Regions from separate parts of the Vibrio sp. QJM3NY_15 genome, predicted to be linked through region 1. Evidence: predicted binding sites of a transcription regulator. Region 1 holds the regulator's gene; the other holds the start of a gene.
What was found. The regulator CRP, encoded in region 1, controls carbon source genes, mostly activating them, when cyclic AMP is high. The targets are predictions, from matches to a motif close to TGTGANNNNNNTCACA.
Positions count from the first base shown of each region.

Region 2: the regulator CRP is predicted to act here: its motif matches at 2,757-2,772, upstream of mlc (sugar metabolism global transcriptional regulator Mlc).

Region 1 is NZ_CM173517.1:3,308,354-3,313,017, reverse strand. It holds gene astD (succinylglutamate-semialdehyde dehydrogenase) at 1-216, shown strand, start outside; gene AC3CKG_RS14955 (2-oxoadipate dioxygenase/decarboxylase family protein) at 475-1,266, shown strand; gene crp (cAMP-activated global transcriptional regulator CRP) at 1,485-2,117, opposite strand; gene AC3CKG_RS14945 (phosphoribulokinase) at 2,359-3,228, opposite strand; gene AC3CKG_RS14940 (YheU family protein) at 3,306-3,518, opposite strand; gene AC3CKG_RS14935 (hydrolase) at 3,628-4,664, opposite strand, start outside.
Region 2 is NZ_CM173517.1:2,474,559-2,479,222, reverse strand. It holds gene AC3CKG_RS10995 (patatin-like phospholipase family protein) at 1-918, shown strand, start outside; gene pyk (pyruvate kinase) at 1,079-2,527, opposite strand; gene mlc (sugar metabolism global transcriptional regulator Mlc) at 2,848-4,065, shown strand; gene AC3CKG_RS10980 (chemotaxis protein CheV) at 4,234-4,664, shown strand, end outside.

The DNA of each region.
Region 1 (4,664 bases):
GAATACTTCGTTGACCATATCCGTGCGGGTATTGTTAACCGTAACCGCCAGCTAACAGGCGCAAGTGGTGATGCACCATTTGGTGGCCCGGGTGCTTCAGGCAACCTACGCCCAAGTGCTTACTACGCGGCGGACTACTGTGCTTACCCAATGGCGTCAATGGAAGGTGGTGAAACTCAACTGCCAGCTACGTTTAGCCCAGGTATTGAGCTGTAGTTTTGGCTTTTAAGCTATAACTTGATGAATCATAAGCTTATGAGCTCTAAGTTCATGAATAACAGATTCATTGATTGATTGTGTAATAAGGAAGCGGTGTTATCGCTTCCTCTTTTCACCCACGTCCGACACCTCGATTGGACGGTAGATAATAATAGAACAAGTATGTCACAGGCTGATGGCTGCTGACTCTATGTCCAGCCTCTCCCTTTCTAATCCAAATTACTAGCTTGCTAGAACCTCTGACAAGGAGTCACCATGACGCCCGATCTACTCTTTAAATCACTATGGGACGATTACATTCACAGGCTTTGTCCATCGGCTGAGAAAGTGCATCACTTGCTGAAAGAAGACGAAGCTCTGATTAATGATCACATTGCACTGCGTACTTTCAATGTTGCACCGCTAGGTATTGAAACATTGGCTAAACCTTTCCTTGAGTTAGGTTACAAGGCGTGTGGTGATTACTTATTTGAGAGCAAGAAGCTAGTGGCTAAGCACTACGAGCACCCAGATCCAAACCAACCAAAAGTGTTCATTAGTGAGTTGAAGGTAGAAGAGTGTTCAAGTGGCTTACAACAGATCGTTGCTAAGTTGGTTGAGCAAGTTGACGCAAGTAAGCTTCAAGGTCATGAATTCTTGTTTGGTGGTCGTCTTTGGGATTTGAGCTTCGCAGATTTCCAAGTGCTAGCAAAAGAGAGTGAATACGCTTCTTGGCTCGCAGCTCATGGTTACGGTGCAAACCACTTTACGGTGAGCGTTAATCAACTTGACGCTTTTGATGAAGTTCAGGCAGTAAATGATTACCTGAGCGAATCAGGATTCACTATCAATGCATCTGGCGGCGAGGTGAAAGGCTCTCCAGAGGTCTTATTAGAGCAATCATCAACAATGGCAGATAAAGTCCCAGTTTCATTTGTTGAAGGCAATGAGATGATTCCTGGGGGCTTCTATGAGTTCGCTAAGCGTTATGCGATGGCCAATGGTGATCTTTATACCGGATTTGTCGCGGCATCTGCTGACAAAATCTTTGAAAGCACCAACGGTTAAAGAAGATACGAGCACGGGCTTTGCCCTCGAGGTGCGGGTGCGCTTCGCATCGAGAGTGTTTGCGCTGGGACGCGGTAGGTGCTCTATTCGCATCTCGCATCTCGCATCTCGCATCTCGCATCTCGCATCTCGCATCTGCTCTCTAGATCTCTAGAAAACAAAAAAGCCACCAAATTTGCATTTGGTGGCTTTCAAATTTTTGGCTCAGTTAATCGAGATTAACGAGTGCCGTATACCACGATAGTCTTACCGTGTGCAGAAATTAGGTTCTGCTCTTCAAGCATCTTCAAGATACGACCTACGGTCTCACGAGAACAACCAACGATCTGGCCAATCTCTTGACGAGTGATCTTGATTTGCATGCCATCAGGGTGAGTCATTGCATCTGGCTGTTTCGCTAGGTTTAGTAGCGTTTGAGCGATACGACCTGTTACGTCAAGGAACGCTAAGTCACCAACCTTTTGGCTAGTTACTTGTAGACGGTTTGCCATTTGCGCTGAAAGGCGCATCAGGATATCTGGGTTCACTTGGATAAGTTGACGGAATTTCTTGAAAGAAATTTCAGCTACTTCACAAGGAGATTTAGCACGAACCCACGCAGTACGCTCTTGGTCTTCTTCGAAAAGTCCAAGTTCACCGATGAAGTCGCCTTGGTTTAGGTAAGAAAGAATCATTTCCTTACCTTCTTCGTCTTTGATAAGAACAGCCACAGAACCTTTAACGATGTAGTACAAGGTTTCTGCCTTTTCACCAGCATGAATCAAAGTACTTTTTGAAGGGTACTTATGAATATGACAGTGTGAAAGGAACCACTCTAATGTTGGATCGGTTTGAGGTTTACCTAGAACCATAATATCTCACTTCCTCTGCAGGGTATGCTTGCCGCTTTCCGTATTTTAGCTAAGCCTGAATTGACTCAGTTAGGATAAGAGCACTCGTTGAGTGCTGCAAGCTATCTTGTGTTTCGTTTAAGAATAGTATCCTTTTTCAGGTACTATTTCTTGATTTTAATCGTGACCAAGCTACGATTTTTTACGCAAAATTGTGCACATGATCACGGTATGAAAAGTAATCAACCAGAATGTCGTTTTGTTAACCTATTTTTCCGGTTTCGATTAGTTGTTGTAGAATTGGCCTTACAATGAGCTCCATAGCAAAACTCATCTTGCCTCCTGGCACCACAAGCGTGTTATGACGTGACATAAATGAGCCATCAATCATAGCCAAAAGGTAAGGAAAATCGACGTTTTTGATGCCGCGCAAACGTATAACTACGAAGCTTTCGTCTAAACTTGGAATCCCTTTGGCGTTCAGTGGATTCGATGTATCTACGGTAGGTACACGCTGAAAGTTGATATGAGTACGCGAAAACTGCGGGGTAATGTAGTTAAGGTAATCATCCATTGAGCGAACAATAGAATCCATCACCGCTTCGCGAGAGTGCCCACGATCGCGTGTGTCACGAACGAATTTCTGGATCCACTCCAAGTTTACGATCGGTACCATGCCGATAAGCAGATCGACATGTTGCGAGACGTTAATGTCGCCATCGACTACGCCACCATGAAGGCCTTCGTAGAACATCACATCCGAGTTTTCAGGGATCTCTTGCCATGGCGTAAAGGTGCCGGGCATTTGGTTGTAAGGAACGGCTTCATCGAAGGTATGTAGATAGCTACGGACTTTACCCGTGCCTTCATTTCCGTATTGGCGGAAGAACTCTTCTAATGCGCCAAAATCGTTAGCTTGTGGACCAAAGTAGCTGATGTGCTTACCTTGCTCGCGCGCCTTACGGATCTCGACATCCATCTCTGGTCGAGTGAAGCGATGGAAACTATCCCCTTCAACCCAAGCTGCCTTCACGTCCATCATATTGAACATTTTACGGAAGGCTTCTGAGGTAGTGGTGGTGCCGGCTCCAGATGAACCCGTCACCGCAATAATTGGATGTTTAGCGGACATGACAACCCTTGTCTTTTGAGTAACTTACTTGTTAGCAATCGTTTACCACTATAACACGGCTCCTTTATGAGCGCAGCTTAGAAGCGTTTTGTGACTTGAATATCAACGGTTTCATGCAGCTCAGAAAACACGATACTGACTTCCTTTGAGGCTAATTGATGTTTCACTTGGTCAATCTTGTTTTGCAGTGAAACCTCTACGTCACCGTAGTCTGTGCCTTCACGTAGCACGAATTCTTTAATGAGGTTTTCTAGCGTTTCTGGTGCGATGTCTTGCCATGGGATGATCATAAATACTTCTCTCTTTTATGTTCATGGATATGTTCATAAATAGGTTTATTGATGTGTTGATTAGTGTGTCTAGCGACGCCTATCACTCAGCCCTTAAAAGGCTCGGCCATTATGCCGAATCTTGAATACTTTCATAGTAAGCGGGTAATGCTTCTTCTAACCAAAACCTTGGTTTGAGCGTACTACCAGTAATGAACCCCACATGGCCGCCTTTTTGAAACAGACGATAGTCGATGTTGTCAGGTAGAACGAATTTTGGAATCACATCATCGGTCATGAAAGGGTCATCTTTCGCATGAATGATCTGTGTGGGTAGCTTAATCCGATTCAACTTCGGTAAGGCAGAGCATTGAGCATAGTAATCTTGTGCATTCTTGAAGCCGTGCAAAGGCGCAGTAATTCGCTCATCAAACTCATACAGCTTATCGATCTTCTTAATGCTTTCCGCTGAGATGCCAATCTTCTCTTGCAGCAGTTTATGTTTCTTCAATGCATTCGATTTCAAAGAATTGAGCAGGTACTTTTTATAGAGTTTGGAGAAGCCTTGTTCAATACGACTTGAACAACAAGCAAGGTCAAAGGGGGCTGAAACAATCGTCGCCGCTGAGATTAACGGATCATCTGCGTAGTCGGCGAGATAATTAGCCAACATGTTGCCGCCTAGCGATATCCCAACTGCAACCTTAGGGTTATTGGGAAACCTTGAATGCAGATGCCTTAAAAAGAAGCGAGCATCTTCGACCTCTCCAGAGTGGTAAGCACGAGCTAAGCGATTCGGCTTTCCGCTGCAACCTCTGAAGTGCATCATCACGGACAACCAACCATCCTTAGCAAACGCGTTCATCAATCCATTGGCGTATGGGCTCTCAAAGCTGCCCTCTAATCCATGGAATAGGATGAAGATGGGTTTGTTGCTTTGTTTGTCGGAGCTTTGTTTGTCACTGCTTGGTTTGTCACTGCGTGGATTGTCATTAGTCGAGTTATCACTAGAGGAGCTGTCATCATCAGGGGATTCGCTCCATGCAAGGTCGAGAAAGTCACCATCGGGTGTTTCTAAGGTTTGCCATTGAGGAGCAAACAACGCCTGCTTTCTAATAAACCTAGGTACCAAGGTCTGTAGGTGAGGATTTGATAAACCAGCAGCAG
Region 2 (4,664 bases), 830 kb from region 1:
CGAAAGCGACAGAACTTAGGTTTAGAGTGGGCCTTAGAGCAAATCATGGCTTACCCATACAAGCTTGATCTTGATTTAGGACGACAAACCTTAGGTGATCGCCATTTCTCTGCGGCAGTAACTGATTCAAAAGATTTACGAGACCATTATTTTCCGTTGATGGGAGAAGACTGGTACAAGGTGATGATTGCGACCTGTGCCATTCCTCGTTTATACAATGATGAAATCTTCATTGGTGACAGTGCTTATGTTGACGGTGGCGTGTCTGCGTCTATTCCTGTGCAAGAAGCATGGCGTAGGCAAGCTCGCTCGATAGTCGTGATACGTACAGAGCCTGTGTTGGAAGAGGGTGCTGAGCTATCCAATGAGATTCAACGTAAACACGCCTTAGTGAAAGCTCCTAAGCCGATCTCGGCAGAAGAGTTGGAATGGTTCCGTGAGTCGTTTGATAGTGTGCAAGACCATTGGCAACAAAAAGTAGAACAATGGAAAACCGATTGGACGTCATTCTTTCAGCAGCAAATTCTCCGTTCAAAGGAGCAAAAGCGCGATAGAGGGCACCTTGATCTACTCAATGGTGGACGATGGCTATTTGGTGCTGATGATATTTATCGCTTAAGTCATTTGATTGGCGATAAGTTTGATTCTGGCTTAGCTGACATGTTGATGGTTCATTATCAGACCTACTCATTAACTCAGAACTTTTTGAATTCCCCACCGGACGATGCGTTTGTTGTTCAAATTGCACCTAGCAAACCGCTTAAGTCGAGCTCTTTGATGAGTGACAAGGAAGACTTGCTGTACGATTACGAATTAGGGTTAGAGGCGGGTTACCGGTTTGTAGAAACCTATACGTCAACGGAAAACGCTCGCAGCTCACATATGCCACAGTTGGTGACTTGCGCTGCTGATAAGTAATATTCGAAATTGATAAGTCATACTCGAATTTGAAAGTTAGTACGCAATGAGCTAACAATGTTCTGAAGTGAAAAAGGGTTACTGAACTTAGTTCAATAACCCTTTTTTGGTCTTGGCAGGGTCGCTGATCAACGAACTGACCTAATCAAATACAACCATGTTAAGTGACAGGCAAGATTCTCATGCAGTTGGTTGAGCCCGCCACATCCATAATGTCGCCTTGAGTGACGATCACTAGGTCACCAAATTTAAGGTGTCCTTTCTCTTTCAAGCAAGTGAGCGTAGACAGCGCGATATCAAAGCTGTCTTTGGCTTCTGTCTCGAAGTAGATAGGGGTAACACCTCGATACAAAGTACAGCGGTTCAGCGTCCCTTCGTTACGAGACAGCGCATAGATCGGCATATCGGCACTTAGGCGTGACATCATCAGAGCGGTGCGGCCTGATTCGGTTAGAGTCACCACACCTTTAATGCCTTCCATATGGTTTGCAGAGTAGATGGTCGCCATCGAAACGGTTTCTTCGGCCGTGACAAAGGTGCGGTCAATACGGTAATTAGACTGGTTGTTAATGCCCGCCATCTTTTCAGCGCCGATACAGACTTCGGCCATTGATTTCACGGTTTCAACGGGGTAATCACCCGCAGCGGTTTCACCTGAAAGCATCACGGCATCGGTGCCGTCTAGTACGGCGTTGGCTACATCCATGACTTCTGCACGAGTTGGCATTGGAGCGGAGATCATCGATTCCATCATTTGAGTTGCGGTGATCACTGTTCGGTTAAGCGCTCTAGCACGGCGTATAAGCTGTTTTTGTACTCCAACTAACTCTGGGTCGCCAATTTCCACTCCGAGGTCACCACGAGCCACCATGACGACATCTGAGGCCATTATGATGTCATCCATGTTCTCAACAGTGGCAACGGTCTCCGCTCGCTCGACTTTAGCGACAAGGTGAGCTTCTAATCCTGCTTCTCGTGCTAACTGACGAGCGTAGTGCATGTCTGCGCCGTTGCGTGGGAAAGACACAGCCAAATAGTCGACTTGGATTTGAGCTGCGGTGATGATGTCTCGCTTGTCTTTGTCGGTGAGCGCTTCTGCAGACAGTCCACCGCCTTTCTTGTTGATGCCTTTGTTATTCGACAGCGGGCCACCAATAGTGACTTCAGTATGAACGCGACAGCCTTCGACTTCGGTGATTTTTAATTGAACGCGACCATCATCAAGCAACAGCACATCACCAGCTGACACATCGTTTGGTAACTCTTTGTAATCGAGTCCTACGGCTTGTTGATTGCCTTCACCTAAACCTAGGCTGCTGTCGAGCGTGAACTTGTCGCCTACTGCGAGTTGGATTTTACCGTCTTTAAAAGTAGACACTCGAATCTTGGGACCTTGTAAGTCGCCGAGGATTGCGATTTGAGTGCCGAACTTTTTCGCTATTGCTCGGACTTTTTCAGCGCGTTGAATATGGTCATCGCTGCTGCCGTGAGAGAAGTTCATACGGACGATATTGGCGCCAGCTTTGATGATCTCTTCAAGGACGTTACCTTTATCTGTTGATGGTCCTAAAGTGGTGACGATTTTTGTTTTTCTTAATTCTGATGTCATGAATGCTCCGAAGGTGAGACCTAGAAAATCTTGTACAAGACAGAATTAAGTATATGCATTAATTGATAATTTATTGGGAGCTAGGAAGATATTTCTGTATTTGCTGTTATTTATTGAATTTAGGACTCAAACACGATGTTTTTTTATGAAAATTAAGTCTCAAATTATCGATGTGGGTGTTAATTTTTCTTAAACTATTTGACTAGATACACAAAGATTCATGTATATACGTGATACTGGTCACGGCGATATACCAAGTCACTTCACAATTACTTCGCAAAGTAAAAAAATTAACCCGTTGATGATTTCTGGAGCGTAAAATGTACATGGCTCAACCGGGCCATATTGATCATATCAAACAGGTCAATGCTGGTCGTGTATATAAACTAATTGACCTTAAAGGTCCTATTTCTCGTATCGAACTGTCCAAGCAAAGTGAGTTGGCTCCGGCGAGTATTACTAAAATTACCCGCGAACTTATTGAAGCCCACCTTATCCATGAGACGACGGTTCAAGAAGCCACGACTCGTGGACGTCCTGCTGTGGGTTTGCAAACCAATAATGAAGGTTGGCAGTTTCTGTCGATGCGTCTTGGTCGTGGGTATCTCACGATCGCGCTTCATGAGTTGGGTGGCGATGTACTTATCGATACTAAAATTGATATTCACGAACGTGACCAAGAGGATGTGCTTGCTCGTCTTCTTCATGAAATTGATGAGTTTTTCCAAACCTATGCGGAACAGCTTGATAGGGTAACCAGTATTGCCGTTACTCTACCGGGTCTGGTGAATTCTGAGCAAGGTATTGTGCTGCAGATGCCGCACTACAACGTTAAAAATTTAGCGTTGGGCCCCGAGATCTACAAAGAAACAGGTCTACCGGTCTTTATTGCCAATGATACTCGAGCTTGGGCATTAGCTGAGAAGCTGTTTGGTCACTCACAAGATAACGATAATTCAGTTCTTATCTCGATTCACCATGGTGTCGGTGCTGGGATTATCCTAGATGGCCGAGTTCTACAAGGTCGTCACGGTAACATCGGTGAATTGGGTCATATTCAGATCGAGAAAGAGGGCAAGCTTTGTCATTGTGGTAACCGAGGCTGTTTAGAAACGGTTGCGAGCTCGCAGGCGATCCGTGAGCAAGTCAAAGAACGATTAGCCAATGGTGAAGAATCCACACTTACTGTGTTTGAAGATGTCACGATTGAACAAATCTGTGCTGCCGCAGCGGCGGGTGATCCACTAGCGGTAGAAGTGATTGAACAATTAGGCCGTTACCTAGGCTCTGCGATTGCGATTGTGATTAACCTATTCAACCCTGAGAAAATCTTGGTGGGTGGTGTTATCAATCAGGCTAAAAGCGTGTTGTATCCTGCGATTCAAAAGTGTATCGAAGAGCAGAGTTTATCGGTTTACCATCAAGATTTAGAGCTGGTGGAATCTCGATTCTATAAACAAGCAACCATGCCGGGTGCAGCGCTTGTTAAACAAGCTTTATACGATGGTCAATTATTGATGAAAGTCATTGAAGGTTAAGCCTCTTTTACTCTTCCTATAGCCTTACCTAACTCTTATCATCTCCTTAAACTATGTATAACGTTATTTGTTGTACTTAGTTTAAGCATTCTGTGCAATGGCGCTTTGCTTTAACCTATTGAAGTAGGCTATTGTAGCCTCAGTTATTATTTGTCACTAAGGTGTTGTATGTCTGGCGTTTTAAATTCGGTTGATCAGAGAACCAAACTAGTCGGTGAAAACCGTCTGGAACTCTTGTTATTCAGCTTAAATAGTCGTCAACTATTTGCGATTAACGTATTTAAAGTGAAAGAAGTCCTAAAAGTGCCAGTGTTAACTCGCCTGCCAGGTTCTCACCATCATATTACGGGTGTCGCTTCTTTACGTGGCGAATCGGTGCCTGTTATCGATTTGCGTAGCGCGATTGGTTTCCCACCATCTCGTGATGAGACTCAAGAAAATAACTTAATCATCACCGAATACAACCGAACCGTACAAGGCTTCTTGGTTGGACAAGTGCGTAACATCGTGAATACGACGTGGACTGAAATTCAGCCGCCACCAAAGACGACGGGTCGTGCAAACTACTTAACTGCTATCACCCACATTCAAGAAGAAGA